Regions from separate parts of the Nonomuraea sp. NPDC050202 genome, predicted to be linked through region 4. Evidence: riboswitches for the same ligand, from Rfam matches in the RefSeq annotation. Region 4 holds a riboswitch; each other region holds the start of a gene.

Region 1 (7,520 bases), on a different contig from region 4:
CCATCACGGCGGCGAGCGTGACCAGGAACCAGTTGGGGCGGAACCCGCGCCGCCGCTCGGCCGCCTCGGCCCGCGGCTGGATCAGCGTGTGGGCGGGCGCCGGCTGCGGCATCGACGGCGCGCCGAACGGCATCGAGGCCGTGCCCGGGGGCGCGGCGAGCGGCTGGGAGTGCGACATGACCGGGCCGGTGCCCGGCGGGATGGTCGTGCGCGGCAGCATGCGGTGCGCGTCGACGGCGGCCACGAGCATCGCGGTCGCGTCGGCGGGCCGGTGCTCCGGCTCGCGGGCGGTCGCGCTCGCCACCAGCGTGTCGATCAGCGGCGGCACCTCCGGCACCAGCGACGACGGCGCCGGGACCGTGTCGTGGACGTGCCGGTAGGCCACCGACATCGGGGTCTCCCCGTCGTACGGCTGCTGCCCCGTCACCAGCTCGAACAGCATGATGCCCGCGGCGTAGACGTCGCTGCGCACGTCGGCGGCGCCGGTGATGACCTGCTCGGGCGCCATGTAGCCGACCGTGCCGATCATCACGCCGGTACGGGTCTGGTTGGTCGCCTCGATCGCCTTGGCCAGGCCGAAGTCGACGACCTTGACCCGGCCGTCGTCGGTCATCAGGACGTTCTCGGGCTTCACGTCACGGTGGACCATCCCGGCCTGGTGGGCGGCGCCGAGCGCGGCGAGCACCGGGATCATGATCTCGAGCGCCTCGCGGGCGGGCAGCCTGCCGCGCTCCCGCAGGATGTCGCGCAGGGTCCGGCCCGGGACGTACTCCATCGACAGGTAGACGACGTCGTTGTCGGTGCCCTGGTCGAAGACGTGCACCACGTTGGGGTGCGAGAGGCTGGCAACCGATTTGGCCTCGCCGATGAACCTTCTGACGAACGCCGGGTCCTCGGCGAGCGAGCGGTGCATGACCTTCAGCGCCACCGTCCGGTCGAGCCGGATGTCCAGCGCGAGGTAGACGGTCGCCATACCGCCCCGGGCGATCCGGCTCTCGATGCGGTAGCGCCCATCGAGGAGCCGCCCGACCAGGGGGTCCGCAGTCGTCGTATCCACCCCGCTGAGTTTACGGGCGTTTTGCCACCGGCATGGCCTCGGCGCCCGAAACCGATGCGGAGACGTTCCCGTCCGAACGCCTCCGCCCCGGCCTCACGGCCCCAGCGGCCCCTGAGGCCACGGCCGCATCGGTGGTGCTCCCGGCTTCACGGCGCCGCGGGGTGCGACGCCTCGGGCTTAACAGCGTCGCAGGTGCGATGCCTCGGGCCTCACAGCGTCGCGCGTGCGATGCCTCGGGGCCTTACGGCGTCATCGGGGACGACGCCTCGGCGTAGCGGCGGCGCGGGATGCGGCCCGCCTGCCGCGCCAGCCGACCGGCCACCACGGCCGCCTTCATCGCCGACGCCATGAGGTCGGGCCGCTGCGCCCTGGTGACGGCCGTGGCCAGCAGCACGGCGTCGCAGCCCAGCTCCATCGCCAGCGCGGCGTCGCTGGCCGTGCCGATGCCGGCGTCGAGGATCACCGGCACGGAGGCGGCCTCCACGATGAGCTCGATGTTGTGCGGGTTGCGGATGCCCAGGCCCGAGCCGATCGGCGCGCCCAGGGGCATCACGGCCGCGCAGCCGGCCTGCTCCAGCCGCCGCGCCAGCGCCGGGTCGTCGCCGATGTACGGCAGCACCACGAACCCGTCGGCCACCAGCCGCTCGGCCGCGTCGAACGTCTCGATCGGGTCGGGCAGCAGCGTGCGCTCGTCGGCGATCACCTCGAGCTTGACCCAGTTGGTGCCCAGGGCGTCCCTGGCCAGCCGGGCCGTCAGCACGGCCTCGCCCGCGGTGAAGCAGCCCGCCGTGTTGGGCAGCACCTTGATGTCGCGCTCGCGCAGCACGTCCAGCACGGAGCCGCGGGCGCCGGGATCGAGCCTGCGCATCGCCACCGTGGTCAGCTCGGTGCCGGACGCCACCAGCGCCTGGTCGAGCACCTCCAGCGAGGGCGCGCCGCCTGTCCCCATGATGAGCCGGGAGGAGAACTTCTCCCCGGCTATGATCAGATCATCCACCTTGCACCGCCGTCAGAACCTCCACGCGGTCACGGTCGCGCAGCGCCGTCGTCTCCCAGGCGCCGCGCGTGACCACCTCGTCGTTCACGGCCACGGCCACTCCGGTGGTGGCCGAGGTCAGCGTATGTACGGCCTGCGCCACAGTCGTGCCGTCGGCCACCTCGTGGGTGGAGCCGTTGATGACAACAATCATGAAATTTCCCGAAATCTCCCCGGCGCGCACAGCGCCGCCAGTTCGCTCTCCTCGCCCAGCAGGATCGCGGTCGTGAGCGGGGCGAGCAGCACGCCGCCCCGGTGGTGCCCGGTCGCGTACGCCAGCCCCGGCGTCCCGCCCGGGCCGATCAGCGGCAGGTTGTCCGGCGTCCCCGGACGCAGCCCCGCCACCACGTCGGCGACCTCCAGCTCGGTGACGCCCGGCACCAGCTCCCTGGCGTCCCGCAGCAGCTCGTAGAGCCCGCCGGCCGTCACCCTGGTGTCGAACCCCATCTCCTCCTGCGTGGCCCCGACCACGAGCTCGCCGTCGCCCCGGGGGACCAGGTAGACGGACGAGCCGTGCACGGTGCCGCGTACGCACCGGCTGAGCAGCGGCTGCGGCGAGCGCAGCCGCATGATCTGCCCCTTGACCGGCCGCACCGGCACCTCGGCCAGCTCGGCACTCCACGCCCCCGCCGCCAGCACGACCCGCTCGCCCCGCACCTCGGGGGGACAGGCGTCCCGATGGGTGGCGTCCCGCCCGGTGGTTGCCCGCCAGGTGGTCTCCCGGCCGGTGGCGTCGCGGCGGGTTGGGCCCCGCCGGGTGGCGTCCGGGTCGGTCATGTCCGGGCCGGTCGTGTTCGGGCCGGTGGTGTACGGGTGGGCCGGGAGGTCTTGGCGGCCCGGGCCGTCCTCGGAGCCCGGGGGAGCGAGGCGGACCCCCACGACCCGGCCGCCCTCGTACAGGAGCTCGGTCGCCCGGGCCCGCACCAGAGGGACGTCCAGCCGTTCCAGCGCGGCCAGCAGGGCCGCCGTCACGCGGCGCGGGTCCACCCACGCGTCGCCGGGCGCCAGCAGGCCGCCGCGGACGGAGGGGGCCAGCATGGGCTCCAGGCGGCGGCACTCGCGCCCGGTGAGCCGCTCGACCGGCAGCCCCAGCTTCTCCATGTACGCGGCCAGCTCGTCCAGTGCCGCCATGTCGTCGGCCCCGAACGCCACGTCCAGCGTCCCGTCCGCCCGCAGGTCCAGCCCGCGCACCTCGGGGAACCGCAGCCCGTCGCCCGATCCCGGCCCGCCGCCGGATCTCGTGCCGGCACCCGATCCCGGCGCTGAGCCTGGTCCCGCCGCTGAGTCTCGTCCCGGCATCGCGCCCGATCCCGGCACTGCGCCTGGTCCCGGTCGGGCGCCTGGTCCCGGCCCGGTGTCCCCGGCCAGGCCGGCGTCGGCGGCCAGCTCGGCGGCGAAGGCGGGCCAGCGGCGCAGCGAGGCCACCCCCAGCCGCAGCAGTGGCGCCTCGGTGTAGGTCACCTCGCTGACCGGGGCCAGCATCCCCGCCGCCGCGTACGAGGCCCCCCTGCCGGGGGCCGGGTCGACCACGGTGACGGGCCGCCCCGCGCGTGCCATCCGCCAGGCCACGGAGAGCCCGACGACCCCGCCACCCACGATCACATCCACTTGCGCTCCCTTCGCCGGCATGATCCGGATCAGGTGTCTTGCGGTCGAAGGCCCGGCAAAGCCTTCCTCTCAGCCCGGTTACGGCCGGACTCCCGCGCGTCTTACCCGAACAGCCTACGGCCTCGGTGCGACGTCCGAGCACGCCCCCCGTTATGGTCATCACCGTGAACCATGTCGTGGTGGTGGGAGCGGGCCTGGCCGGAGTGCGTACGGTGGAGGCCCTGCGCGGGCGCGGCTTCACCGGCCGGATCACGCTGATCGGGCAGGAGCGGCATCGGCCCTACGACCGCCCGCCGCTGTCCAAGGCGGTGCTGAAGGGCGAGGCCGACAGCAGCTTCGTCGACACCGACCTCGACGGGCTCGGCGTCGAATTCTGGCCGGGCGTCGGCGCCAAGTCGCTGCGCGCGGGCGTCGTGGAGACCACCGAGGGCGAGGTCGCCTACGACGGCCTGGTCATCGCCACCGGTGCCGACCCGATCCGGCTGCCCGGCGACGGCCCCCAGCACGTCCTGCGCACCATCGACGACGCCCACGAGCTGCGCGCCATGCTCGTCCCTGGCGCCCGGGTCGCGATCATCGGCGCCGGCTGGATCGGCGCCGAGGTCGCCACCGCGGCCCGCCGCGCCGGTTGCGCGGTGACGGTCGTCGAGTCCGCCCCCGCTCCGCTCTCGACCGCCGTCGGCGCCGAGCTCGGGGGGCGCACGCTGCCCTGGTACGACGGCATCGACCTGCGGCTGCGCACCATGGTCGACTCCGTGGACGAGGGCGGCGTGCGGCTGGTGGGCGGCGAGTTCGTCGAGGCCCACGTGGTGGTCACCGGCATCGGCGTGCGCCCGGCCGTCGAATGGCTCGCCGACGCCGACATCGACCTGCACAACGGCGTCGTCACCGACGAGCACCTGCGCACGTCGCTGCCCGGCGTCGTCGCGGTCGGCGACTGCGCCGCCTGGTGGTCGCGCCGCTGGGGGACCAGGCTGCGGGTGGAGCACTGGGACACCGCGCTCAACGCCCCCGAGGTCGCCGCCGCGACGCTCCTGGGGGAGGAGGCGGTGTACGACCCGGTGCCGTACTTCTGGTCGGAGCAGTTCGGTCACATGCTCCAGTACGCCGGCCACCATCCCGCGGGTGACCGGCTCGTCTATCGCGGCGAACCCGAGGGCAAGTGGTCGGCCGTGTGGCTCGCCGGCGACGGCACTCTGGCCGCTGTGCTGGCCGTGGACCGGCCCCGCGACCTCGTACAGGGGCGCCGGCTCATCGACGCGGGCGCGCGCCTCGACGCGGAACGCCTGGTAGATCCACAAGTACCCCTACGGGATTGTGTTGTTTGAGCAAGCACGGCATGTGGTAGTTGTGGTTTCGTGACGCTTTCTGTTGCACAGATCGACCGGGAGACCGACCAGCTCGTTGACGAGTGGCTCACGCTCCCCGAAGTGGCCTCGCGCCTGGATCTCCCGATCGGGCGGGCCAAGCAACTCCTCCGGGACCACAAGCTCCTCGGCGTGCGCCGGGGCAGCGGCGGGCCGCAGGTGCCCGCGGTGTTCCTCGATGGAAAGGACGTGATGAAGGGCCTGCCCGGCACACTGACCGTGTTGCAGGACGCCGGCTACGACGATGTCGAGTCGCTGCGCTGGCTCTTCACCCCAGACGAGTCCCTGCCAGGGTCGCCCATCGAGGCGATCAAGGCCGGCCGTCACACAGAGGTCAAGCGGCGTGCCCAAGCCCTCGCTTTCTGAGGCCCGCCTCTATCTCTGCACAGACGGCCGCCGCGACCGCGGCGATCTGGCAGAGTTCCTCGATTCGGTGCTGGCCGGGGGCGTGGACATCATCCAGCTGCGGGAGAAGGGCCTGGAGGCCGGCGAAGAACTCGCGCTCCTCGAAGTCTTCCGCGACGCCTGCGACCGGCACGGCAAGCTGCTGGCCGTCAACGACCGGGCGGACATCGCCTACGCCGCCCGGCCCGACGTGCTCCATCTGGGGCAGGACGACCTTCCTGTGACGGTCGCGCGAGAGATACTCGGCGACGACATCGTCATCGGAAGGTCCACCCACTCCGCCGCCGAGGCTTCCGCCGCGGCTGTGGAGGAGGGCGTCGACTACTTCTGCTGCGGTCCCGTCTGGCCCACCCCGACCAAGCCGGGCCGCCCGGCTCCCGGCCCGTCACTGCTGCGGCACGCGGCGGCGCTGGAGACCTCGCGGCCGTGGTTCGGGATCGGCGGCATCGACCTCGGCAACCTGGACGAGGTGATGTCGTACGGGGTGCGGCGCGTGGTGGTGGTACGGGCGATCACCGATGCCGACGACCCTGGGGCGGCGGCGGCGGAGTTCGCCAAGCGGCTGTCGGCCGGCTGAGCACCGGGGCGCCCGCTCTCGCCGCGGGCGCCTCCAACCTGCGCGGCCCCGCACCTCATGAGTCGCGGTGCCCGCGAGACTCGCGGTGCGCAGGTGACCGGTGAAGCCTTCGTGACTGGCGAGGCCAGCGTGACAGGTGAGGCATGCGTGACGTGAGGCCCGCGTGACCTGTATGGCCCGCGAGCTGCGTCAGCGTGACATGCGGTGCTCGCGGGCAGCGGCGGGCGCGTGGCGGGTCAGGTCTTGCGGGAGGTGGCGGCGATGGCGAGCTCGGTGAGCGCCGCCCGGGACTCCGGGGTGACCGGGGCCGTATCGAGGGCCGCCAGCGCCTGGCCGAGGTAGTCGCCGATCAGGTCCTCGCACTCCTGCAGCGCCCCCGTGCCGTCGATGATCTCCCGCAGCGTGGCGACCCCGGCCTCGTCCAGCTCGGGATCCCCGAGCAGCTGCCGCACGGTCTCGGCGTCCGAGGGCGAGGCGGCGGCCAGCGTGCGGGCCACGAGCATCGTGCGCTTGCCCTCCCGCAGATCGTCCCCCGCGGGCTTGCCCGTCTGCGCCGGGTCGCCGAACACCCCGAGAATGTCGTCACGGAGCTGGAAGGCGATCCCGACCCGCCGCCCGTACCCGGTGCACAGCTCGTCCATCCACGGCGCGAGCTCGCGGCCGGCGAGCGTGAGGCCGAGCCTGAGCGGCTGCTCCACGGAGTACTTGCCGCTCTTGAACAGCGCCACCCGCAGCGCCGACTCGAACGTGTTCTCGCCGTTGGCCTGCTCCAGCAGGTCGAGGTACTGCCCGCACATCAGCTCGCTGCGCATGTGGTCGTGGACGGGCTGGGCCGCCTCCAGGGACTCGCGCGGCAGCCCGCTGGCCCGCCACATCTCGCCCGACCAGATCAGCAGCAGGTTGCCGAGCAGGATCGCCGCGCCCTCGCCGAACTGCTCGGCCGAGCCGTACCAGCCGGACTTCTCGTGCATCGCCTGGAAGCGGCGGTGCGCGGACGGCATGCCGCGGCGCAGGTCGCTCTTGTCCATCACGTCGTCGTGCACGAGGGCGCTGGCCTGGAGCAGCTCCAGCGAGGCCGCGGCGGTGAAGATGCCGGGCACGTCGGTGCCGCCGGCGCCGCGCCAGCCCCAGTAGCAGAACGCCGGGCGCAGCCGCTTGCCGCCGGACAGCAGCTCGTCGGCTGCCGTGCGCAGCGGAGCGAACTCGGAGTCGTCGGCGGAGGGCAGCTTCCGCTCGACGAACTCGGCGAGGGCACGCTCCACCTGGGCGCGCAGGGTCTCCATGCCGGCGGCGTCAGTGGTCATGCCCCTGAGACTAGTGGCCCCGGGGACAGGTCCGGATCTCCAGGTAGCTCCTGTCACCCGCCGGTTCGAGGATGTGACTGTAACCTTGCCTCATGGCGCTTGGTCGACCCTCCATCCGGCCCGATCGTGTTCCCACCGTCCGCGAGATGCTCGCCTCCGGTGGCCG
Region 2 (7,520 bases), on a different contig from region 4:
AAGAGGCTGCTGATCCTGGAGTGGTTGCGCGAGCCCGAGCGGCACTTCCGGCCGCAGCGCGACGGCGACCTCGTCCGTGACGGCGTGTGCTCGCTGTTCATCGCCGAGAAGCTGGGTGTGAGCCAGCCGACCTGCGGCGAGCATCTCAAGGTGCTCGCCAAGGCGGGCCTGATCCGTGGCCGGAAGATCAAGCAGTGGGTGTTCTACCAGCGTGACGAAGGCCGGATCGCCGCGGCGAAGGAGTTGTTGAGCAGTGACTGGTGAGCCGTACGCCGCCTACGAGCGCCTGATCGCCGACATGGACGCCGCGGGAGCGCGTTACCGGCTGATCGACCACGCGCCCGAGGGGCGGACCGAGCTGGTCAGCGCGCTGCGCGGGCACGACGTCTCGCAGGCCGCCAAGTGCCTGATCGTGATGGTGAAGATCGGCAAGAAGCAGACCCGGTACGTGCTGGCCGTCGTGCCCGGCGACGCCCGGCTCGATCTGCAGGCCGTCAAGGCGCTGCTCGGCGGCACGTACGTGGCCTTCGCTGGCACGGAGAAGGCCGAGGAACTGGCGGGCAGCGTGAGCGGGACCGTGCTGCCGTTCAGCTACGATCCCCGGCTCGAGCTGGTCGCCGATCCTTCCCTGCTGGACCAGCCCGAGCTGTACTTCAACGCCGCCAGGCTCGACCGCTCCGTGGCGCTGGCCACCGACGACTACGTACGGCTGGCAGCGCCCCGCCTGGCGCCCGTGACGAGCGACGAAGCCCCCGTGACGAGCGACGAAGCCCCCATGACGGGCGACGAAGCCCCCATGACGGGCGACGGGGCCGCCGCCACGGGCGACAAGCCCCCCGTTACGAGCAACGAGGCCGCCGTCACGAGCAGCTAGGCGTGGGGGCGGTGTTCGTGCCGTTCCAGGAGCCCAGGAACCCGAACGTGGTCGATGCCCCGGGCGCGAGCAGGCCGTTCCACGAGGCGTTGCGCACGGTCACCGAGGACCCGCTCGCGCTCAGCGTGCCGCCCCAGAGCTGGGTGATCTGCTGACCGCCCGCGTACGTCCACGCCACGGTCCACGCGGACCTGGACGTGGTTCCGGTGTTGGTGACGGTGACCTCGCCCTGGAAGCCGCCCTGCCACTGCCCGGTGGTCTTGTACGTGGCCGCGCATCCACCCGGGGGCGGAGGCGTGGTGGTGGTGACGGTGGGCGTGGCGGTGCCGCCGCCGGCCAGGGCGTCCACCAGCGCCGGGTACCACTTGTCGGACATCTTCTGGTCACCCGAGGCGTTCGGGTGCACCCCGTCGTAGGTGTCGGTGCTCGTGCTGAAGCCGGTCCACTGGTCCACCACGACGATCGGCGACTGCGGGGTGGTGGTCGCGGCGGCCCAGGCGGGGATGGCGTTGTTGAAGTTCACGGTGCGCTGGGCGCATTCGGCGCAGGAGGACGGGTTCATCGGGATGATCTTGGCGACGAGGATCTTCATGTTCGGGTTGCTGGAACGCATCTGGTTCACCAGCGTGGTGAAGGAGCCGAGGATCGTCGCCGGCGCGATGTTGCTCCACACGTCGTTGGTGCCGAAGTGCATCAGCACGATGTCGGGCCGCGTGGCGGAGAGCCAGCCGGGCAGCAGGTTCTGGCCGGCCACGTTGGTCGCGAGGTAGCCGCCGTGTCCCTCGTTGTCGCCGTCGTGGGCCACCCCGCAACCCTGCGGCGGGAGGGTGCCGACGAAGTCGATGTTCGTGTGGCCGGCGCTCTGGAGGCGGTTCCAGAGCAGGGCCCGCCAGCAGCCGGGGGATCCGGTGATCGAGTCGCCCAGGGGCATGATCCTGATGGGGGCGGCGCTGGCCGTGGCCGTCGCGGTGGCGAATAACACCGCCGCGGCCAGGGCCGCCAGCGCGGCCAGCACGGAGCCGGTCTTGCTGCGCATCGTGTGCTCTCCCGTCGTAAGCCTGCGCAGATCGTAGGAGCGGCGGCTCGGCGCCGGGAAGCGCGACGATCATGGCGCGGTGCTGACCTGGGAGTACGGATGTAACTTTCAGCGGCGTACCACCGCGAGCGGGCACGGCGCGTGGTGCAGCAGGGCCTGGCTGATCGAGCCGATGAGCATCCCCGCGAGCTGCCCGTGCCCCCGCGACCCGACCACCAGCAGGTCGGCGCGCATGGAGGCCTCCTTGAGCACCTCCACCGGATGCCCGTGCACGACCTCCGCGATCACGTGCACGCCCGGATGCCGCTCCCGGTGCCCGGCCAGCGATTCCTTCAGCGCACGCAGCGTGTCCTGCTCGCTCTCGCGGGAGGCCGGCTCGAAGCCGCCCGGATGGGGCCAGGCCCAGGCCCGTACGGCCCGCAGCCGCGTGCCGCGCAGCTCGGCCTCGGCGAAGGCGAACTCCAGCGCCCGCGTGGCACCGGGTGAGCCGTCTGCCCCGGCCACGATCTCACCGCGCCGGTACGCGGGCGGCTCGTGGATCAGGACGACGTCCGTACGGGCGTGCGCCGCCACCCCGTACGCGACCGATCCGATCAGCAGCCCCCGCACCCCGCCGATCCCCCGGCTGCCCACCACCAGCAGCTTGGCCTCCTGGGACGCCTTGACCAGCGCCGAGCGGGGGTCGCCCGGCAGCAACACGCGCTCCATGCGCACCTGCGGCCACACGCGTCGCGCGCGGTCGCAGGCGGCGGTGAGCACGGTCTCGGCGCCGTCGCGCATCCACTGCGCCACCTCGGCGTAGTGGACGGCGCCCTCGCACACCCACTTCGGCACGGCGTGCGCCACGGTCAGCGGCTCCTGCCGCAGCTCGGCCTCGGCGGCGGCCCAGCCGGCGGCCTCCAGCCCGGTACGGGAGCCGTCCACACCTACGATGATCATGACAGTGCGTAACACTCCACCTCGGCACGGCGGAACGGCAGCCCCTGTGCCTCGGAGTCGCGGGCGCACCTGCGCTCGGACTTGCTGAGCTTGAGCGTGCCGCAGACGGTCACGCCGGAGTACGTCCGGCAGTCGAGCGCCGGGTCGGCTCTGCCGACGCGGTACATGCGCTCGACCGCGGCACGGCACTTCGCCTTTCCCGTGTCGGAGTAGCGGCACTGGGCGATCAGAGTGTCGTACTGTTCCTGGCTGACTTCGTGCTGATCCATGCCGTCCCCGGCGGCTGCGGTGGCGCCGGACGCGGCCATCACGACGAGTAGTCCTGCGACAGCGGCGAATCTCTTCATGTTTCCCCTGATGGGGACCGTACCGCTCACGGCGATCGCCAAACCTCCGCGGCGAGGTTTCGGGCGTGGTGGGGCGTGGGTACGATCACCGCCGTCCAACGCGGGAGCCCGGTGGGGACCGGGCTGAGAGGACGGCTGACAGCCGCCGACCGCCAGAACCTGCTCCGGATAATGCCGGCGAAGGGAGTTTGCGCGATGACGAACGCGCGCTTTTCCAAGGTCTACACCGGTGAGCTGCGGGTGCCGATGCGCCAGGTGCACCTGTCGAACGGCTCGTCGGTGACCCTGTACGACACCTCGGGCCCGTACACCGACCCCACCTACGAGCCGGACCTGCGGCGCGGACTGCCGCGCCTGCGCGAGCGGTGGATCCGCGAGCGCGAGGAGGCGGGGCAGCCGGTCACGCAGGTCGGGTGCGCCCGGCGCGGGCTGGTGACCAGGGAGATGGAGTTCGTGGCCGTGCGCGAGGGCGTCACCCCCGAGTTCGTACGCGAGGAGGTCGCCGCGGGCCGGGCCATCATCCCCGCGAACGTCAACCATCCCGAGTCCGAGCCGATGATCATCGGCCGCAACTTCCTGGTGAAGATCAACGCCAACATCGGCAACTCCGCCGTCACCTCCTCCATCGAGGAGGAGGTCGAGAAGATGACCTGGGCCACGCGCTGGGGCGCCGACACGATCATGGACCTGTCCACCGGCGCCGACATCCACGAGACCCGCGAGTGGATCCTGCGCAACTCGCCCGTCCCGGTCGGCACCGTGCCCATCTACCAGGCGCTGGAGAAGGTCAAGGGCCGGCCGGAGCTGCTGTCGTGGGAGGTCTACCGCGACACGCTGATCGAGCAGTGCGAGCAGGGCGTCGACTACGTGACCGTGCACGCGGGGGTGCGGCTGGCGCACGTGCCGCTGACCGCCGGGCGCAAGACCGGCATCGTCTCGCGCGGCGGCTCCATCATGGCCGCCTGGTGCCTGGCGCACCACCGCGAGAGCTTCCTGTACGAGAACTTCGCCGAGATGTGCGAGATCCTGGCCCGCTACGACGTGTCGTACTCGCTGGGTGACGGCCTGCGTCCCGGCTCGATCGCGGACGCCAACGACGAGGCCCAGTTCGCCGAGCTGCGCACGCTGGGCGAGCTGTCGGGGATCGCCCGCGAGCACGACGTCCAGGTGATGATCGAGGGGCCGGGCCACGTGCCCATGCACAAGATCAAGGAGAACGTCGACCTGCAGCGCGAGCTCTGCGACGACGCCCCGTTCTACACGCTCGGCCCGCTCGTGACGGACATCGCGCCCGGCTACGACCACATCACCTCGGGCATCGGGGCCGCCATGATCGGCTGGTACGGCACGGCCATGCTCTGCTACGTCACCCCCAAGGAGCATCTCGGCCTGCCGGACAAGGACGACGTCAAGACCGGCGTGATCACGTACAAGATCGCCGCGCACGCCGCGGACCTGGCTAAGGGCCACCCGCAGGCCCAGGCGTGGGACGACGCGCTGTCGGACGCGCGGTTCGAGTTCCGCTGGGAGGACCAGTTCGACCTGTCGCTGGACCCCGAGACGGCGCGCTCGTTCCACGACGAGACGCTGCCGGCCGCGCCCGCCAAGACCGCGCACTTCTGCTCGATGTGCGGGCCCAAGTTCTGCTCGATGCGGATCAGCCACGAGATCAGGCAGGCGGGGTACGCGGAGAAGGCGGCCGAGTTCCGCCGGCTCGGCGGCAACATCTACGTGGAGTGACCCTTTGTCCCATGTCCGAAACCGCAGGTCTGGACAGAGATGACGTGGTGTCCGGCTCTTCCGGTGGCAACGTGACAGGTGAGCCCGGCGCGGCATGGCGAGCGCCGGGGATTCCCGCGACCACCGGAAGAGAGGATCTCTCGTGTCCTTCGCTGCTCGTATGGCCGGTCTTCGCAACCGGGCGGCCGTCGGCGGCGACGGCAAGGGGCACAAGACGTTCCAGACCGCCTCGATCGTGTCCGTCAAGGACGCGGGCCGGGCCTAACCCGGCAGCGTCTCGCCGCCGATCGGGGCCAGCACCTCGCCCGTGTAGTACGACGACAGCCGGTTGGAGGCGAAGAAGACGTACGAAGGGGCGATCTCGTCCGGATCGGCGGCCCGCCCCATCGGCACCTGCTTGCCGAACTTCTCCACCTTCTCCTCCGGCATGGTCGCCGGGATCAGCGGCGTCCACACCGGTCCCGGCGCGACGGCGTTCACCCGGATGCCGCGCTCGACCAGGTTCTGCGCCATGGAGTAGGTGAAGGCGTTGATGGCGCCCTTGGTGGCGGCGTAGTCGATCAGCGACTTGTTGCCGCGCAGGCCGTTGATCGACGAGGTGTTCACGATGGCCGCGCCCTCGCGCAGATGCGGGAGCGCGGCCTTCGTGACGCGGTAGTAGCTGTGGATGTTGACCGCGAACGTGTGCTCCCACTGCTCGTCGTCCAGCTCCTCCAGGCCGCTCACGGGCTCCTGGTAGGCCACGTTGTTCACCAGCACGTCCAGGCCGCCCAGCTCGGACACCGCCTGCTCCACCACCGAGGCGCAGTGGGCGCGGTCGCCCAGGTCGCCGGGCAGCAGCACGCAGCGCCGCCCGGCCTCCTCGACCAGCTTGCGGGTGTGCGCGGCGTCCTCGTGCTCGCTCAGGTACGCGATCGCGACGTCCGCGCCCTCCTTGGCGAACGCCACCGCGACCGCCCTGCCGATGCCCGAGTCGCCGCCGGTGATCAGTGCCTTCTTGCCGCTGAGCAGGTCACGGCCCACGTAGTCGCGCATCTCGTCGCGCGGCTCCGGCGCCATCTCGCCGGTGTGGCCCGGATAGGGCTGTTTCTGGGGTGGTGGTGTTTGCGACATGTCCAGCGGCCTGCCCTTGATCGGGTATGCCTAACGCCAGCTATTTCACGAATCCCTGTGACCTGAGCCAGTCGCGGGCCACCAGCACGGGCACGTCGCCGTCCACGTCCACCTGGGCGTTGAGGGCGCGCATCACGTCGTCGGTCAGCCTCGCGCTGATCGGCGCGAAGATCCGGGCGATCTCCGGATGCGCGTCGGCGACCGGGCGGCGCAGGGTCACCGCCGCGTTGTACAGCGGGAAGAAGTGCCTGTCGTCCTCCAGCAGGACCAGGTCGAGGGCCTTGATCCGGCCGTCGGTCGTGGTGACCATGCCGAGCGTGCACTGGCCGCCGGCGACCGAGTTGTACAGGACGCCGACCGACAGCCTGCGCACGTTCCCCCTCGGGACCTCCTTGCCGTAGGTCAGGCCGTAGCCCCTGAGCATGCCGAGGAAGCCGTCGTCGCGGCCGAAGGTCTCGTGGTCGACGCAGAACGTGCGCCGCGCCACGGGGACCTTCGTCATGTCCGAGATCTTCCTCAGCCCGTACCTCTCGGCCGTGGCTCGGGTGACGCCGATCGTGTAGCTGTTGTTCAGCGGGGCCGGTGGCAGCCAGACGATGCCGTTCTCGCGCAGGTCCAGGTCGCGTACGGCCTCGTACTGCCGTGTGCGATCCGGGATCGGCTTCGCCTGGCCGAGGTAGGTGATCCAGCCGGTGCCGGTGTACTCCCACATCAGGTCGGCGTCGCCCCTGGTCAGCGAGGCGCGCGCGTTCACGCTGCCCTGCACGTTCGTCTGGTCGGCCACGTCCGCGCCGGCGGCGGTGAGGGCGAGCACCGCGATCTTGCCGAGCACGAGCTGCTCCGTGAACTCCTTCGACGTCACCCGGATCCGCGCGCCTTCGAGGCCGGGCACCGGCCGGATGCTGCCCGGCTCGACCGGCGGCACGAACGACGACGCCGGCCGCAGCCCGCACGCCGTGACCGCGACGAGCAGCAGCACCGCCATGAGCACCCTCACGAGAGCCCCTTCGGCGACAGGTAACGCTGCGCGAGCCCGGCCAGCCAGTCGATGAACAGCGCGAGCACCGCGATCAGCACGCACCCCGTGACCAGCACCAGGTTGCGCTGCGTGCTCACCCCCGCGGTGATCAGATCGCCGAGCCCGCCGGAGCCGATGAACGCCGCGATGCCCGCCGTGCCCACGTTCAGCACCAGCGTGGTGCGCACCCCCGACAGGATCACCGGCACCGCCATCGGCAGCTCCACCTTGAACAGCACCCCGGCCGCCGACATGCCGATGCCCCGCCCCGCGTCCACCAGCCGCGGGTCCACCTGCTCGACGCCCACCATCGTGTTGCGCAGCGTCGGCAGCAGGCTGTAGGCGAACAACGCGACCACCGCCGTCCAGAACCCGATGCTGAACAGCACTGCCAGCAGCACCACCAGGCCGACCGCCGGGGTGGCCTGGCCCAGGTTCACCAGGGACAGCACC
Region 3 (7,520 bases), on a different contig from region 4:
CACGTCACCGGCCGGGGAGGGCTGGAAGGTGAAGAAGTCGTCGTTGGGCACGTACGACTTCGCGGTCGGCGCGGTGAGGTCGAGCACGGGCGGGCTGTTCTCGCTCCAGCTCTCGACGTAGTTGATCGGCTGGCGCGTGACCTTGTAGCCGGCCCTGCGCAGCTTGCCCTCGACGTACGCCACGGAGGCGTCGTAGCCGGGAGTGCCGGCGGCGCGGTTGCCGCCGTTGGCGTCGGCGATGGCCTGGAACGCGTCGAGATGCTTCTTGACGTTGGTGCCCTTGACCTTCTTGACGAGCACCTTGGCGAAGGCGTCGTCGAGGCCGCCCGCCTGCGCGGGCACGGCCGTGGCCAGGGGTAAGGCGAGGACGGCGATCAGGACGGTGATGATTCTTCGCATGCAGGTCCCCCCATGGGTTACCAGGAACGCGGCCTTTCCCCCCGAGGCGCCGCTGCCCGAACGTAACCCGGCGAAGAATCAGCGTGAAGACCCACTATTGTCGCAAATATGCGACATCACTCCTCGCGCCGGGCGCGGGCGCGCCGCTTGCCCTCGTGCATCGCCTGCACGCGGGCGATCGGGATCGTGTGTCCCTCCTCGATCAGGTCGGCGGGCAACCGCTGCGGCCCGGGCATGTGCTCGGCCCACGGGTCGGCGTCCTTCAGCAGCCCCGGCGCGGTGCGCACGGTGAAGTCCCGCGGCGACACCCGCTCCAGCTCCGACCAGGCCAGCGGGAAGGAGACGGGCACGCCGGGCCGGATGCGCGGGCTGTAGGCGGCCACCACCGTGGCCCCGCCCGCCCGGGTGGAGTCGAGGAACACCTTGCCCTCGCGGTCCTCCCGGATGAACGCCGTGGTCGCCAGCGTCGGGTCCAGCCGCTCGGCCCGCGCCGCCAGCGCCCGGGTGGCCGCCGCGAGGTCGTCCATCGCCGTGCCCGCCACCACGGGCACGAACACGTGCACCCCCTTGGCGCCGCTCGTCTTCACCGCGCCCGCCAGCCCCATGTCCTCCAGGGCCTGCCGGACCAGCAGCGCACCGCGCACCGCCAGCGAGAAGGAGTCGTCGTGCTCGGGCGGGTCGAGGTCGAGCACCAGGTGGGTGGCGTGCTCGCCGGCGAACAGCGCCGGGTGGTACTCCACCGCCCGCTGGTTGGCGAACCACAGCAGCGTCTTCCTGTCGTCGCACAACGCGTACGTCACCTGCCTGCGCGACGCCTCCGCCCACATGGACACCGACCGCACCCAGTCGGGGGCGTACTTGGGCAGGTTCTTCTGCATGAACGGCGCCTGCCCCGGGCGCACGCGGACGACCGAGAGCGGGCGGTCGCGCAGCACGGGGATGATGCGGTCGCGGACGGCGTCGAGGTAGTCGACCAGGTCGCGCTTGGTGGCGTCGGCGCCGTCGAACAGCGGCTGGTCCAGGTTGGTCAGATCGACCCCGTCACGCGTCTCATCAGCGGCCACCCGCCCTACGATGCCGATCCTCGAACGTGTGGTCAACAACGACGCCTGTTAGAGTAGGCCGTTGACGCGGGGTGCCCGGAGGGCCGGGCTGAGATCACACCCGTCGAACCTGATCTAGCTCGTACTAGCGAAGGGACGTCACAGCCGTGAGCGCTGTTCCCAAAGTCCTGTCCATCGCGGGCACCGATCCCAGCGGCGGCGCCGGGATCCAGGCGGACCTGAAGACCTTCTCCGCGCTCGGCGCGTACGGCATGACCGTCGTCACCGCGCTGGTCGCGCAGACCACCACCGGCGTGACCGGCATCCACGAGGTGCCGGCCGAGTTCGTGGCCCAGCAGCTCGACACGCTGCTGACCGACGTGCCGGCCGACGCCGTGAAGATCGGCATGCTGGGCAACGCGCCGCTGATCAAGGCGGTGGCGGCGGCGCTCGACACCTACCGGCCCGCGTACGTCGTGCTCGACCCCGTCATGGTGGCCAAGAGCGGCGACCGGCTGCTGCCCGCCGACGCGGTGGCCGCGCTGCGCGAGACGCTGCTGCCCCGCGTGCACCTGATCACCCCCAACCTGCCGGAGGCGGCCGACCTGCTCGGCGAGAAGCCGGCCGCGAGCCTGGCGGAGATGCACGACCAGGCGCAGCGGCTGCGGGCGCTGGGCGCGCGCCAGGTGCTGCTCAAGGGCGGCCACCTCGACGGCGACACGTGCGTGGACGTGCTGGCGACGCCGGAGGGCACGATCGAGCTGGCCGCGCCCCGCGTGGACACCAGGAACACGCACGGCACGGGCTGCACGCTGTCCTCGGCCATCGCGGCGCTGCGCCCGCGCCACGACGACTGGGCGGGCGCGGTGCGGGCGGCCAAGGCGTACCTCACCGAGGCGCTGCGCGCGGCCGACAGCCTGCACGTCGGCCACGGTCACGGCCCTGTCCACCACTTCCACGCCATCTGGTGAGCGCACAGGACATGTTCTGCGACGACGTCTGGCAGCGCACGGCCGAGCTGATGCGCGCCGTCCACGAGCACCCCTTCATCACCGCCCTCGGCGACGGCACCCTCGACCGCGAGCGGTCCGGGTTCTACATGGTGCAGGACGCCCGCTATCTGGAGGCGTTCTCCAAGGCGCTGGCCACGGCCTCCGTCCGGGCCAGCGCCGCGGACGACGCGGCGTTCTGGGCGCAGAGCGCGCACACGGCGCTGGCGGCCGAGCGCATGTTGCACGCCGGGTACATCGAAGAGCTCGACGCCAAGGGCCCCACCTCGCCTACGTGCCTGGCGTACTCGTCGTACCTGCAGGCCACGGCCCTGACCGCGCCCTACCCGGTGATCGCGGCGGCGGTGCTGCCGTGCTTCTGGATCTACCAGGACGTCGGCACGGCGCTGCTGGAGCGCGTCGGCGACACCGCCGGCCACCCGTACGGCAAGTGGATCTCCACCTACGCCGACCCGGGCTTCGCGGCCTCCGTCGAGCAGGCCAAGGCCATCGCCGACCGGCTCGCGGCCGCCGCCGGCCCGGACACCCGCGAGGCGATGGCGCAGGCGTACTGCCGGGCGGCGGCGTACGAGTGGATGTTCTGGGACAGCGCGTGGCGGCGCGAGAGCTGGCCCACGGAGCGGTGGCTGACCGCTTAGGGCGGCCCGCAGAGCGGTGGCTGACCGCTTGAGGCGGCCCGCGGAACGGTGGCTAGCCGCTTGAGGAGGCCCTGGCGATCATCTCCTTCTCCTCGCGGGTGGCGATGAGCCCGGCGGGGGCGTAGATCTTCGACTCCTCGAACGGCGCCTCCGTGCTGGGCAGCGGCTCCCGCAACCGGATCGCCTTGATCCACACGCGGGCGGCGTCGAGGATCACCACGATGATCAGGATCGCGAACAGCGCCGCCAGGATGCCGTCCACGGTGGAGTTGACCACGATCTGCCGCATCGCGCCGGTCGTCTTGGCCGGCGCGAGGAGCTGCCCCTGGTCGAGCGCCGTCTGGTAGCGGTCGCGCTGGGCGAAGAAGCCGAGCGTCGGGTCGGGCGAGAACACCTTCTGGTAGCTGGCGGTCAGCGTGACCGCCACGTCCCAGGCCAGCGGCACGCCCGTCACCCAGGCCCATTTGAGCCGCCCGCTCTTGATCAGCAGGGTCGTGGCCACGGTCAGCGCCACGGCGGCCAGGAGCTGGTTGGCGATGCCGAACAGCGGGAAGAGCTGGTTGATGCCGCCGAGCGGGTCGTTGACGCCCTGGTAGAGGAAGTATCCCCAGGCGGCCACGACCACGGCGCTGGTCACGACCAGCCCCGGCCACCAGCTCACCCGCGAGATCGGCTTCCACAGGTTGCCCAGCGTGTCCTGGAGCATGAACCGCCCCACGCGCGTGCCGGCGTCCACGGTGGTGAGGATGAACAGTGCCTCGAACATGATCGCGAAGTGGTACCAGAACGCCTGGAGACCCGCCCCGCCGAGGAAGCCGGAGAAGATCTGCGAGATGCCCACGGCCAGCGTGGGCGCGCCGCCCGTCCTGGCGATCAGCGTCTCCTCCTGCACGGCCGCGGCGGCGGCCTGCAGCTCTTCCGGCGTGATGACGAAGCCCATGTTCGTGACCGCCTCGGCGGCGGTCTGCACCGTGGCCCCCACGACGCCCGCCGGGGAGTTCATCGCGAAGTAGAGGCCGGGGGTCAGCACGCAGGCCGCCGTGATCGCCATGATGGCCACGAACGACTCCATGAGCATGGAGCCGTAGCCGATCATCCGGACCTGGGTCTCCTTCTGGATCATCTTCGGCGTCGTGCCGGACGAGATCAGCGAGTGGAAGCCCGACAGCGCCCCGCAGGCGATGATGATGAACACGAACGGGAACAGCGACCCGGCGAACACCGGGCCCTGCCCGCTGAAGGCGAAGTCGGTGAAGGCCGTGGTCTGCAGCGGGGGCGCGGTGACGGCGATGCCGATGGCGATCAGCACGATCGTGCCGATCTTCATGAACGTCGACAGGTAGTCGCGCGGCGCGAGCAGCATCCACACGGGCAGCACCGCCGCGACGAACCCGTACGCGATCAACCACAGCGCCAGCGCCGACGGGCTCAGCGTGAAGAACGGCGCCCAGCTCGACCCCTGCACCCAGCCGCCGGCCACGATCGACAGGATCAGCAGCGCGACCCCGATGACCGTGGTCTCGACGACCTTGCCCGGCCTGATCACCCGCAGGTAGAACCCCATGAACAGGGCGATCGGGATCGTCATCGCGATCGAGAAGACGCCCCACGGCGACTGCGCCAGCGCGTTCACCACGACCAGCGCCAGCACGGCCAACAGGATGATCATGATGGCGAAGACCGCGATGAGCGCCGCGGCCCCGCCGATCGGCCCGATCTCCTCGCGGGCCATCTGCCCGAGGCTCCTGCCGTTGCGGCGCATGGAGAAGAACAGGATCACCATGTCCTGCACGGCCCCGGCGAAGATCACCCCCGCGATGATCCAGATGGTGCCGGGCAGGTAACCCATCTGGGCCGCCAGCACGGGCCCCACCAGCGGCCCCGCGCCGGCGATGGCGGCGAAGTGGTGACCGAACAGGATCCGGCGGTCGGTCGGCTGGTAGTCGATGCCGTTGTCGAGCCGCTCGGCGGGGGTGGCCCTGCGGTCGTCGGCGCGCAGCACCTTGCGCACGATGAAGCGGGCGTAGAACCGGTAGGCGATGGCGTACGAACCGAGCGCGGCGCACAGCAGCCACACCGCGTTGACGTTCTCGCCTCTGGACAGGGCGAGCACGGCCCACCCCACGGCGCCGACGATGGCCACCGCCGTCCAGATGATGATGGAACGCACCTTCACCGATTACCTCCCGTAGTGAGGGCCATAGAGGGGGCGGCCCAGACAGCAGCGCAGACCGGCGTCCGGCGGCAGATCGGAGACGAAGCGCCGCCAGCGCCACAGCGGGCGGCAGTCGATCGTGACGGGGAGGTCGGCGAGATGCAGCCAGGCGGTCGGATGGGCGAACACCAGGTCGGTCGGCCCCAGCGGGCGGGCCCGGCGGGGCAGCTTGGCCCGGCTCAACGCCCTGACCGAGAATTCCCCCGCGTCCGCGCAGCAGAGGCCGGTCACATGCCAGTCGAAGAAGATCACTTCTCCGTCGCGGAGCGCTTCACGGGCTGCGGAGGTGAGCGTGATACGGGACATCTGGGGCTCCTGAAGATCAGGCAGCTCAGAATCAACACGGGCTTACCCGCCGTGGTCACTTCCGAAACGGCAGGAGCGCCCCCCGTTTTCCCGGGAGGCGCTCCTGCGTCAGAAGGTCACTGCTTCCACGGCTCGAAGTACGCCACCGTGGCGAAGTCCACCTCCAGCGCGAACGGCGGGGTGCCGCCGGTCGCGCTGGAACCCGTCACGAAGATCCGGACCCCTTCGGCGCCGGTCGCGTCCACGGCCAGGCCGTGGGCGTTGTCCGAAGCGCCGACCGCGCCGTCGTAGCGGCCCACCCAGAGCTGCTCGCCGCTCCCGGCCTCGTACGCGACGGTCACGTAGTCCGTGCCCTTCGCCTGGTCGTCGGCGCTCTGGCCGGCGATGACGACCTTGCCGCCGTCCGGCGTCACCCTGACGGCCCAGGCGTAGTCCTCGTTCTTGGCCTGCCTGTCGAAGCGCTGCACCCAGGACCGCTGCCCGGTGGCCGCGTCGTAGGCGAGGGTGGTGAAGTCGGAGCCGGTGCCCTCGCCGGTGGTGTTGCCGGTGACGTACAGCCTGCCCTGGGCGAGCGTCAGGTCGTGCGGGGTGTCGCTCTGGCGTCCCGGCCCGTCGTAGCGGTCGGCCCACAGCTCCTTGCCTGTGGCGGTGTCGTACGCGACCGTCATCACGTCGCTCTGGGTGTCCTGCGTGTCGATGCTGCCGGTGAGGTAGACCGCGCCGGCGTCGGCGGCCATGCCCGAGGGCACGTCGATGCCGTTCGCCGGGCCGTTGTGCCGGGCCGTCCAGAGCTGCCGGCCGGTGGCGGCGTCGTAGGCGACCGTGCCCCAGTCGGAAAGGCCTGTGCCCTCCTCGCCCTGGCTCTGGCCGCTGACGAAGAGCTTCGTGCCGTCGGGGGTCAGCTCGATCACGCGGGCGTCGTCGGTGCCCTTGCCGGGGCCGTCGTAGCGGGCCTGCCACTTCTCCTTGCCGTCGGCGGTGTCGTAGGCGGCGACGAAGTAGTCGGCCTCGCCGTTGTCGCCGACCGTGGTCATGCCGGTGACGTAGGCGGTCCTGCCGTCGGGCGCGACCTTCACCCCGTTGGCGTGGTCGGCGTGCGCGTTCGCCGCGGTGTAGCGGGCCGTCCAGAGCGGCCCGCCGGAGGCCGCGTCGTAGGCGAGCGTGACGGCGTCGGTGCCGGTCTCCGTGCCGGCGCTGATGCCCGCCACGAACAGCTTGCTCCCGTCGGGGCTCAGCTCCAGCGCGAACGGCTCGTCGTAGTTGCCCGCCGGGCCGGCGTAGGTCCTGCTCCACAGCTCCTTGCCGGTGGCGGCGTCGTAGGCGACGGTGGCGATGCTCGGGCTGAGCAGGCCGGGCGTGGAGCCGTAGCTGGCGCCGGTGACGTAGACCCGCTTGCCCGCGGGGTCGTTGACGATGAACTCGGCGGTGTCCTGGCCGCCCGCGACGCCGTACGTGGCCGCCCACTTCTCGGGCACCGGGCGCACCACGACGGGCGTGCGCACGGTGTGCTTGCGCTCCTTCCACGTGAGCTGCCCGCCCACGTAGGCGTTCATGGGGGCCGTGGTCCGCGTGAACGTGACCGTGAACGACTTCGTCTGCCCGGCACGCAGCGTCAGCCGGCTCGGCGACACCTTGGCCTCGATGCCGTCGAGGCCGGTGACCGAGGCGGTGTACGTGGCGGTCGAGCGGCCCACGTTGGTCACCTCGCGGGTCACCCGCTGCGTGCCGGGGAGCCTGCCGACGGCGATCGAGGGCACGTTCAGGTCGCTGGGGTCGAAGGAGTGGCCCTTCTCCGCCAGCGCGTCGCACACCTTCGGCTCGACGGCGTTGGTGCTGCCGCACAGGAAGGCCGTCCAGTCCTCGATGCCGCTGTCGTAGACGAGGCCGGGGTCGGCGGCGCTGTTCGGGG
Region 4 (7,520 bases):
CTCCAGCTCGACATGCCCGGGCGTGCTGTTGGCGAACAGCGCGTAGAGCGCGCCGTACGGCCGCCCGCCCACGGCCGCCAGCCCCAGCGCGATCGTGTGCAGCCCGCTCAGCCGGGCCCACACCAGGCCGTCCAGCCCGTGGGACTCCAGCAGCACGGTCTTGCCCGTGCGTAAAAGTTTGTCCACCAGGCTCGTCCGCAGCTCGGTGGTGGTCCCCCTGATCGAGGCCGGCAACTGGTACGTGCTGACCAGGCGCAGCCGTTCGCCCTCGATGAGCACGAACCCGCCCGCGTCCGCGCCGGTGAGCTCGGTGAGGCTGGCCGAGATCCGGTCCAGCACGGCCGACAGCTCCAGCTCGGAGTTGATGTCGCCGACCACGTCGGTGAGGCGGCGCACGAGCCTGGCCCGGCGCGCCCCGCGTTCCCTGGCCACGTGGTCGGCGAGCGCCGGGTGGTAGACGCACACGTAGCCGCCCACGGCGCTGCCCAGGCGCAACGCGCTGATGTCCACCCGCAGGTCGAGCAGGGTGCCGTTGCTGTGCAGGCGCCTGGTGCGCAGCGACACGGGCTCGCCGGTGCGTACCCGCTCCAGCGCGGCGGTGTGCTCGGTGGTCAGCTCGTCCGGCACGATGGGCGCCCTGCGCCCGATCACCTCGTCCGCGCTCCAGCCGAACACCCGCTCCGCCGCGGCGTTCCACACCAGCACGCTCTGGTCCCGGTCGAGCGCCACGACGGCGTTGGGCGAGCTGGCGAGCGCCGCGCGAGCGATCTCATCGTCACTACCGGCCCATTCGTCCCCCACTACTCCATAGTGCACGCGGTGCGGTGGGTGCGTCGGGAGATCCGTCCGATACGCTGCGGTCACGGTGATTCCCGGCGGTGGGAGGGTGCGAGGCATGTCGAGCAACGATCTCGATGCCCTGTTGCGGGTGACCTCCAGCACCTATCGGGGTGAGACACCGCCCGACATCGCCTTCGGCACCTACGACGGCGCCGTGGGCAGGCTGGTGCTGGCCGTGACGGGCAAGGGCATCGCGGCGTGCAGTTTCGAGGCGGAGAACGACGTGTACGAGCTGGTCACCAGGCATGTGGGCAGCTTCATCGGGCCTGAGGCCAGGCGGCTCGACCCGGTGCGCAGGGAGCTCGACGCGTACTTCTCCGGGCGGCTGCGCACGTTCACCACGCCGGTGGACCTGGCGCTGGCCACGCCGTTCGCGCGCTCGGTGCTGCAGAAGACCACGGCCGTGCCCTACGGCACCACCACGACGCTGGAGCGGATCGGCGAGAGCATCGGCCGGCCGCGCGCGCTGCGGGCGATCGGCAACGCGCTGGCCTCCAACCCCGTCTGCGTGATCGTGCCCTGCCACCGGGTGGTGCGCGAGGACGGCGCGCTCGGCGACTACGCGGGCGGTCCGGCCGCCAAGCAGCACCTGCTCAACGTCGAGCGGCGTACCGTCGACGCGGGCAGGTAGCCCTCACCGGCGCCCGCGCAGCAGCAGGCCGATGAGCAGCGTGACCAGCGCGGCCACCAGCGCGCCGCCCAGCGCGCCGTTCATCCACACCTGCCGGGTGAAGCCGATGGCCTCGCGCACGCCCGCCCAGAAGCCGTCCCACGCCGCGACGGTCGGTGTCGAGGTCGTCAGCCAGTAGGCCACGAAGCCCAGCGCCCACGGCACCAGCATCGACCAGCGGGAGGGCGCGTTCTCCTCGGTGTTCCAGCGGCGGGCGCCGCCCAGCAGGAAGTAGTCCACGGCCAGCACCGCGAACATCGGCACGAACACCGCCCCGATCACGCCCAGGAACGCGCCGTACGACGTCACGTCCACGAGCAGGGCGATCACGACGGTGAGCACCCCGATGGCGACGGAGAAGGCGCGCCGGTCCACGCGCGGCATCAGGTTCTGCAGCGAGACCGTCGTCGAGTAGACGTTGGCGAAGGACTGGTCGGTCTCGCGCAGCACCAGGATGGCGAAGAACAGCGCCCCCAGCGGCACCGCGACGAACGTGCCGAACACGGCGTCCGCGTTGCCCGCGATGGCCACCGCGTACACGCCCAGCCCCAGGCACGCCACCTGCGCCAGCGTGTAACCGCCGACCACCCCGGTGAAGGCCGCGCCGGTGGAGCGCGAGTGCCGGGCGAAGTCGGCCGCCATCGGCACCCACGACACCGACAGCGCGATCACGTAGTCGACCGCGGCGGGGAAGGCGGTCCACGAGCCGCCCTCCTGCGCCGGCGCCTGCCGCAGGAAGAACCAGGTGAACCAGACCATCGCGATGATCACGCCGATCGTCACGTACCGGCGCAGCACCCGGATCGACCCGAGCGGCCAGATCGTCAGCGCGGTGGTCAGCACCCCCGCCAGGATCACCCACACCGCGTACGGCACCGCGGGGAAGATCGCGCCGGCGCCCATGGCGATCACCCAGAGCTCGAACGCGCCCCAGCCGAGCATCTGCACGATGTTCAGCACCGTCGGCACGTAGGAGATCTTCGCTCCGAACAGCCCGCGCAGCAGCACCATCGCAGGCTGCCCCGTCTGCGTCCCGGGAACGGCCGACAGGCCCACCATCGCCGTGCCGATCAGGCTGCCGACCACGGTCGCCACGAGCGCCGCCGCGAGGCTGAGCGGGGCGTTGCCCAGCGGGTTGACCAGGAACATCGCCCCGGAGAAGCCGAGAAGGCTGACGCCGAGGTTCGCCCAGAGCGCGCCCTGGTCGAGCACGCCCAGCGTCTTCGGCGGCCGGCCTTCGAGTGTCAGCGGAACTTCGTCGGCGACATGCGTCATCGCACACTCCCTACGCCGGCATTACCCGGACAGGTTCAGGCGGTCGGCAGCGGCTAGGTAGCTGCCCTCTCAGCCCGGCACCCCGAGCTCCCGCGACGATCTGTAGTTTGCGCCCTCATCATGCCTCAATGGCGGCTGAACCGCCATAGTGGGTGGGTTCAGGCCACGTACGGCGGCTGCCCCGTCTCGCTGACCATCGGCTTGCTCGCGGACTCCCACGCCTGCATGCCGCCCCCCACGTTGACCGCGTCGCGCCCGAGCTGGTTGAGCCAGGCCGCCACGTTCATGGACCGCCCGCCCACCCGGCAGACGACGTAGACGGTGCGGTCGGCGGGCACCTCGTCGACCCGGCCCTGGATCTGGGTCATGGGGATGTGCACGGCCTCGGGCGCGTGCCCGGCCAGCCATTCGTCCTGCTCGCGGACGTCGAGCAGGTAAGCGTCTGCGGGAACGGCGGTGGCCTCGATCTCAGGAACGGTCATGACTCCATCATCTCGCGCCGCGCGTCGTAGGCGGCACGCGCCGCGATGATCTCCTCCTGGTGCTGCTCGGTCCAGGTGACCAGGGACTTGATGGTCTGGTGCAGCGTCCGGCCGAGCGGCGTCAGCGCGTAGTCCACGCGAGGCGGCACGACCGGGTGGACCGTCCGGGTGACCAGGCCGTCGCGTTCGAGCTGGCGCAGGGTGACGCTGAGCATGCGCTGGCTGATGCCGTCGATCTCGCGGCGGAGCTGGGTGAAGCGCAGGCTCTGGCAGTCGAGCAGCGCGATCACCAGCAGCGACCACTTGTCGGCGATGCGGTCGAGGATCTGGCGGACCTCGCAGTCCTCCCGCACGTCCCACTGGCGCGCGTCGTAGTCGTCGTCCACGGTGCCTTCGCAGTAACTGAGTGATCTGAAAGTGCCGTCTTCCACGAGATTTCATGCTGTCGCATGATGTGGGCGGTTACAAGAGATAACCGACTGCCTATTCATAACCGGGGGCTTGTTGTGCCTGTCACCGCCCGTACCTGGGGCGTACTGATCGTTCTGTGTGGAGCCATCTTCCTGGAGGGCATCGACGTGGCGATGCTGAACGTCGCCCTCCCGTCCATCCGGGCCGACCTCGGGCTGTCCACCGGCATGCTGAGCGGCGTCGTGAGCGCGTACGTGCTCGGCTACGGCGGTTTCATGCTGCTCGGCGGCCGGGCGGCCGACCTGCTGGGGCGGCGGCGGATGTTCCTGTTCTGGCTGGTGGTGTTCCTGCTGTTCTCCGGGCTGGGCGGCTTCGCGGACGAGGGGTGGGTGCTGCTGGTGGCCAGGTTCGTCACCGGGGTGGCCGCCGCGTTCATGACGCCCGCCGGCCTGTCCCTGATCACCACGAACTTCCCCGAGGGCCCGCAGCGCAACAGGGCCCTGCTCATCTACGCGGGCACGGCCGCGGGCGGCTTCGCGCTCGGGCTGGTGATCGGCGGGCTGCTGACCGCGATCGGCTGGCGCTGGGTGTTCTTCGCCCCGGTCCTGCTGGCGCTGGTCATCCTGATCGCCGCCATCCCCCTGATCAAGGATCAGGGGGAGCGCCCGGCGGCTACGGGCGGCTTCGACGTGGCGGGCTCGATCAGCATCACCGGGGCGATGATCCTGCTCGTCTACGGCGTCGTCCGCCTGGAACACCCCTCCGACGGCCCGCTCCTGACGGCCGCGGCCTTCGCCGCGGGCCTGGCCCTGCTCGCGCTCTTCGTCGCCGTCGAGCGCCGCTCCGCCAGCCCGCTCGTCCGCCTGGGGATCCTGCGCTCGGGCCCGCTGGTCCGCGCGAACGTCATGGCCGCGCTGCTCACGGCCTCGTTCTTCGGCTTCCAGTTCCTGATCACGCTCTACCTGCAGGAGCTGCGCGGCTGGTCCACCATCCAGACGGGGCTGGCCCTGCTGGCGGCCGCCGCGGACGTGGTGCTGGCCCCCACGCTCACGCCGTGGCTGGTCAACCGGTACGGCAACGCCAAGGTCGTGCTCGGCGGCCTGGTGTCGGGGCTGCTGGCGTACGCGCTGTTCCTCGGGGTGGGCCTGGACTGGACGTACGCGGCCATGCTGCCGTCGATGCTGCTGATCGGCCTGATGTTCGCCTTCGTCTACGGCCCGCTGACGATCGTGGCCACGGACGGCATCGCCGAGCACGAGCAGGGCCTGGCCGGCGGCCTGATCAACTCCTCGTTCCAGTTCGGCGCGGCCCTGGGCCTGTCGATGGTGACCGCCGTCAACGTGGCCGCCCTGGGCGCGGCGACGGGCGCCGAGGCCGGACTGGAGGCGATGCGCACGGCCCTGGTGGTGCCCGTCACGGCCACGCTGCTGGCCACCGTCATCGCCGTCGCCGGCCTGCGCGCGCGAGCCCGCAAGCCCGCCGAGGAGCAGGTGCTGAGCGCTACTTGAGCAGCTTGGACAGGCGGCGGTCGGCCAGTGGCTTGCCGCCTGTCTGGCAGGTGGGGCAGTACTGCAACGACGAGTCGGCGAACGAGACCTCCCTGATCGTGTCGCCGCACACGTCGCAGGACTGCCCCGCGCGGTTGTGCACGCGCAGGCCCGACTTCTTCTCCGCCTTGAGGTCCTTGGCCGCCAGCCCGTGCGCGCGCTCGACCGCGTCGCGCAGCGTGGTGACGATGGCCTCGTGCAGATCGGCGACCTGGGCGTCGGTCAGCGTGGCCGCGATCTTGAACGGGGACATCTTGGCGGCGTGCAGCACCTCGTCGGAGTAGGCGTTCCCGATGCCCGCGATCACCTTCTGATCGCGCAGCAGGCCCTTGATCTGGGTGCGGTTGCCGCCGACGATGCGCCTGAGCGCGTCGACGGTGAAGGACTCGGCGAGCGGGTCGGGGCCGAGCGCCGCGACACCGGGCACCTCGTCCGGATTTTTCGTGACATAGACGGCGAGCCGCTTCTGCGTCCCCGCCTCCGTCAGCTCGAACCCCGGCGCCAGGCCCTCGTCGTCGGGCGCCAGCCTGACCCGTACCGCCAGCGGCCCCTTGCCCGGCCGTACCGGCTTGGCGCCGGACAGGTCGTCACGCCAGCGCAGCCACCCCGCGCGGGCCAGGTGGATGACCAGGTGCAGGCCGTCGCAGTCGAGGTCGAGGAACTTGCCGTGCCTGGCCACGGCCGTGACGGTCAGCCCGCCGAGCGCCGTGACCGGCGGATCGAACGTCTTGAGCGCCTGGATGGCGACCACGTCGACGCCGAGGATCGTGCGGCCCACCGCCCGCTCGCGCAGGAAGTGGGTGAGTGACTCCACTTCGGGAAGTTCGGGCATGCCACCAGGGTACGTGTCCCCACCCGGTGGCTACGGCACGTCCCAGAACGCCAGCTCGTGCGTCATCCCCTCGGTGAACAGCTCCTCGGCACGGGCCGGATCCGGCCGGGCCTCGTCGATCATCTGCCCGATCCGCACCGTGAGCGCGGCGAACCCCGGATCCGCGTACGTGTCCACCCAGGCCCGGTACCGCGGCTCCTCGGGCGGGTCCTCCGCCAGGATCCGCCCGAGGTTCGAATATCCCCACATGCACGGGTACAGCGCCGCCAGCCCCTCCCCGTACGAGCTCGCCGACTCCAGCAGGAACTCCGTGTACGCCGCGCACGCCGGCCCCTTCACCGCCCCTTCCAGATCGGCCCCGAACTCCGCCGACATCGACCGGTGCAGGCTCAGCTCGTCGTGGAAGGTGGTGTGCGCCAGATCCACCAGGTCACCCAGATGAGCGTCCGGCGCCTGCCAGGCCAGCCTGGCGAACACCCGCACGTAGTCCAGCAGGAACAGGTAGTCCTGCTCCAGCCACGACCGGAACACCGGCTCCGGCAGGTCCCCGCGCCCGATCCCGGCCACCGTGGCGTGGTCGAGCTGCGCCTGGAGCAACGGGCGGCCAATGGCGTGCAACTTATCCGAAATGCTCATGGCTGGGAGATTAGTGTTCATGGCATGACGGTGACGATCGCCGAGGAGCTCCTCCTGCTCGCCTACAGCGACGACAAGGGCAAGCCGCTCATCAACACCATGTACCTCGACCCGGCCGTCGCCGGCGCGATCCTGGCGGAGCTGGCCGTCCGCGACCGGGTGGAGCTGACCGGCAGGAAGCTGATGGGCAGGAAGCTGGTGGTCAAGGACCCGACTCCGCTGGGCGACGAGGAGCTCGACGCCGTCCTGGCGGGCGCCGGCCCCGACGACCGCACCGCCGCGCTGATCGCGCTCGTCCACGCCGCCGGCCTCAGCCGCAAGGCCTTCCCCGGCGCGGACAGGAAGCGCCTCAAGCACATCGCCGAAGGCGCCTGGGCGGCCGCGGCGGTGGCACAGGCCATCGCCGCCATCAACTCCGCCGTCGTGGCCGCCAACTCCTCCAGCGGAGGCGGCGACGGCGGAGGCGGGGGTGGAGGCGGGGGTGGAGGCGGGGGCTGAGCGGGACTCAGCCGGCGTCCACGATCTCCTTCGGCACCGGCTTGTCGGCCTTCAACGCGTCGAACAGCGCCAGCGCCTTCACCCGGTCCCACTTGACCGCCGTGCCACCGCCCGGGATCACCTCGTTGCCGCCGAACGGCACCACCGTGGTCGTCGGGCTGTCGCCCATGGCCAGCCCCAGCGAGAGCATGTTGAACGCGCCCGTGCCCGAGTCGACCTCGACCGCGTCCGTGGCGCTGAACGCCAGCGGGATCGAGGTGAACGGGTTGAGCAGCACCCCCGGGCTGGCGGCCTTCTTCACCACCGCGCCGAGGAACTGCCGCTGCCGC

The links. Region 4 has a riboswitch for thiamine pyrophosphate ahead of AB0I79_RS19280 (cytosine permease). Riboswitches for the same ligand answer to the same signal wherever they lie in the genome.
Region 1: it holds a riboswitch for thiamine pyrophosphate, as region 4 does, so the genes downstream of both, AB0I79_RS01970 (FAD-dependent oxidoreductase) here and AB0I79_RS19280 (cytosine permease) in region 4, are expected to answer to the same signal.
Region 2: it holds a riboswitch for thiamine pyrophosphate, as region 4 does, so the genes downstream of both, thiC (phosphomethylpyrimidine synthase ThiC) here and AB0I79_RS19280 (cytosine permease) in region 4, are expected to answer to the same signal.
Region 3: it holds a riboswitch for thiamine pyrophosphate, as region 4 does, so the genes downstream of both, thiD (bifunctional hydroxymethylpyrimidine kinase/phosphomethylpyrimidine kinase) here and AB0I79_RS19280 (cytosine permease) in region 4, are expected to answer to the same signal.

The regions. Positions count from the first base shown of each region.
Region 1 covers NZ_JBFALF010000001.1:378,452-385,971, forward strand. The annotation lists gene pknB (Stk1 family PASTA domain-containing Ser/Thr kinase) at 1-1,057, opposite strand, end outside; gene AB0I79_RS01960 (thiazole synthase) at 1,299-2,006, opposite strand; gene thiS (sulfur carrier protein ThiS) at 2,047-2,247, opposite strand; gene AB0I79_RS01970 (FAD-dependent oxidoreductase) at 2,244-3,701, opposite strand; TPP riboswitch at 3,691-3,807, opposite strand; gene AB0I79_RS01975 (FAD-dependent oxidoreductase) at 3,866-5,029, shown strand; gene AB0I79_RS01980 (Rv2175c family DNA-binding protein) at 5,060-5,434, shown strand; gene thiE (thiamine phosphate synthase) at 5,412-6,050, shown strand; gene AB0I79_RS01990 (polyprenyl synthetase family protein) at 6,287-7,354, opposite strand; gene metF (methylenetetrahydrofolate reductase [NAD(P)H]) at 7,447-7,520, shown strand, end outside.
Region 2 covers NZ_JBFALF010000033.1:93,006-100,525, reverse strand. The annotation lists gene AB0I79_RS48705 (winged helix-turn-helix domain-containing protein) at 1-264, shown strand, start outside; gene AB0I79_RS48700 (YbaK/prolyl-tRNA synthetase associated domain-containing protein) at 254-874, shown strand; gene AB0I79_RS48695 (cellulose binding domain-containing protein) at 861-1,910, opposite strand; gene AB0I79_RS48690 (universal stress protein) at 2,019-2,849, opposite strand; gene AB0I79_RS48685 (hypothetical protein) at 2,846-3,196, opposite strand; TPP riboswitch at 3,287-3,399, shown strand; gene thiC (phosphomethylpyrimidine synthase ThiC) at 3,392-4,936, shown strand; gene AB0I79_RS48675 (SDR family oxidoreductase) at 5,198-6,049, opposite strand; gene AB0I79_RS48670 (glycine betaine ABC transporter substrate-binding protein) at 6,090-7,046, opposite strand; gene AB0I79_RS48665 (ABC transporter permease) at 7,043-7,520, opposite strand, start outside.
Region 3 covers NZ_JBFALF010000036.1:104,257-111,776, reverse strand. The annotation lists gene AB0I79_RS50695 (M28 family metallopeptidase) at 1-399, opposite strand, end outside; gene AB0I79_RS50690 (ATP-dependent DNA ligase) at 516-1,463, opposite strand; TPP riboswitch at 1,521-1,616, shown strand; gene thiD (bifunctional hydroxymethylpyrimidine kinase/phosphomethylpyrimidine kinase) at 1,610-2,413, shown strand; gene AB0I79_RS50680 (TenA family protein) at 2,410-3,090, shown strand; gene AB0I79_RS50675 (carbon starvation CstA family protein) at 3,143-5,266, opposite strand; gene AB0I79_RS50670 (hypothetical protein) at 5,270-5,611, opposite strand; gene AB0I79_RS50665 (S8 family serine peptidase) at 5,728-7,520, opposite strand, start outside.
Region 4 covers NZ_JBFALF010000006.1:79,965-87,484, reverse strand. The annotation lists gene AB0I79_RS19290 (PAS domain-containing sensor histidine kinase) at 1-801, opposite strand, end outside; gene AB0I79_RS19285 (methylated-DNA--[protein]-cysteine S-methyltransferase) at 896-1,471, shown strand; gene AB0I79_RS19280 (cytosine permease) at 1,475-2,785, opposite strand; TPP riboswitch at 2,775-2,889, opposite strand; gene AB0I79_RS19275 (rhodanese-like domain-containing protein) at 2,944-3,267, opposite strand; gene AB0I79_RS19270 (helix-turn-helix domain-containing protein) at 3,264-3,653, opposite strand; gene AB0I79_RS19265 (MFS transporter) at 3,774-5,186, shown strand; gene AB0I79_RS19260 (DNA-formamidopyrimidine glycosylase family protein) at 5,179-6,057, opposite strand; gene AB0I79_RS19255 (TenA family protein) at 6,088-6,693, opposite strand; gene AB0I79_RS19250 (GPP34 family phosphoprotein) at 6,718-7,191, shown strand; gene AB0I79_RS19245 (LCP family protein) at 7,199-7,520, opposite strand, start outside.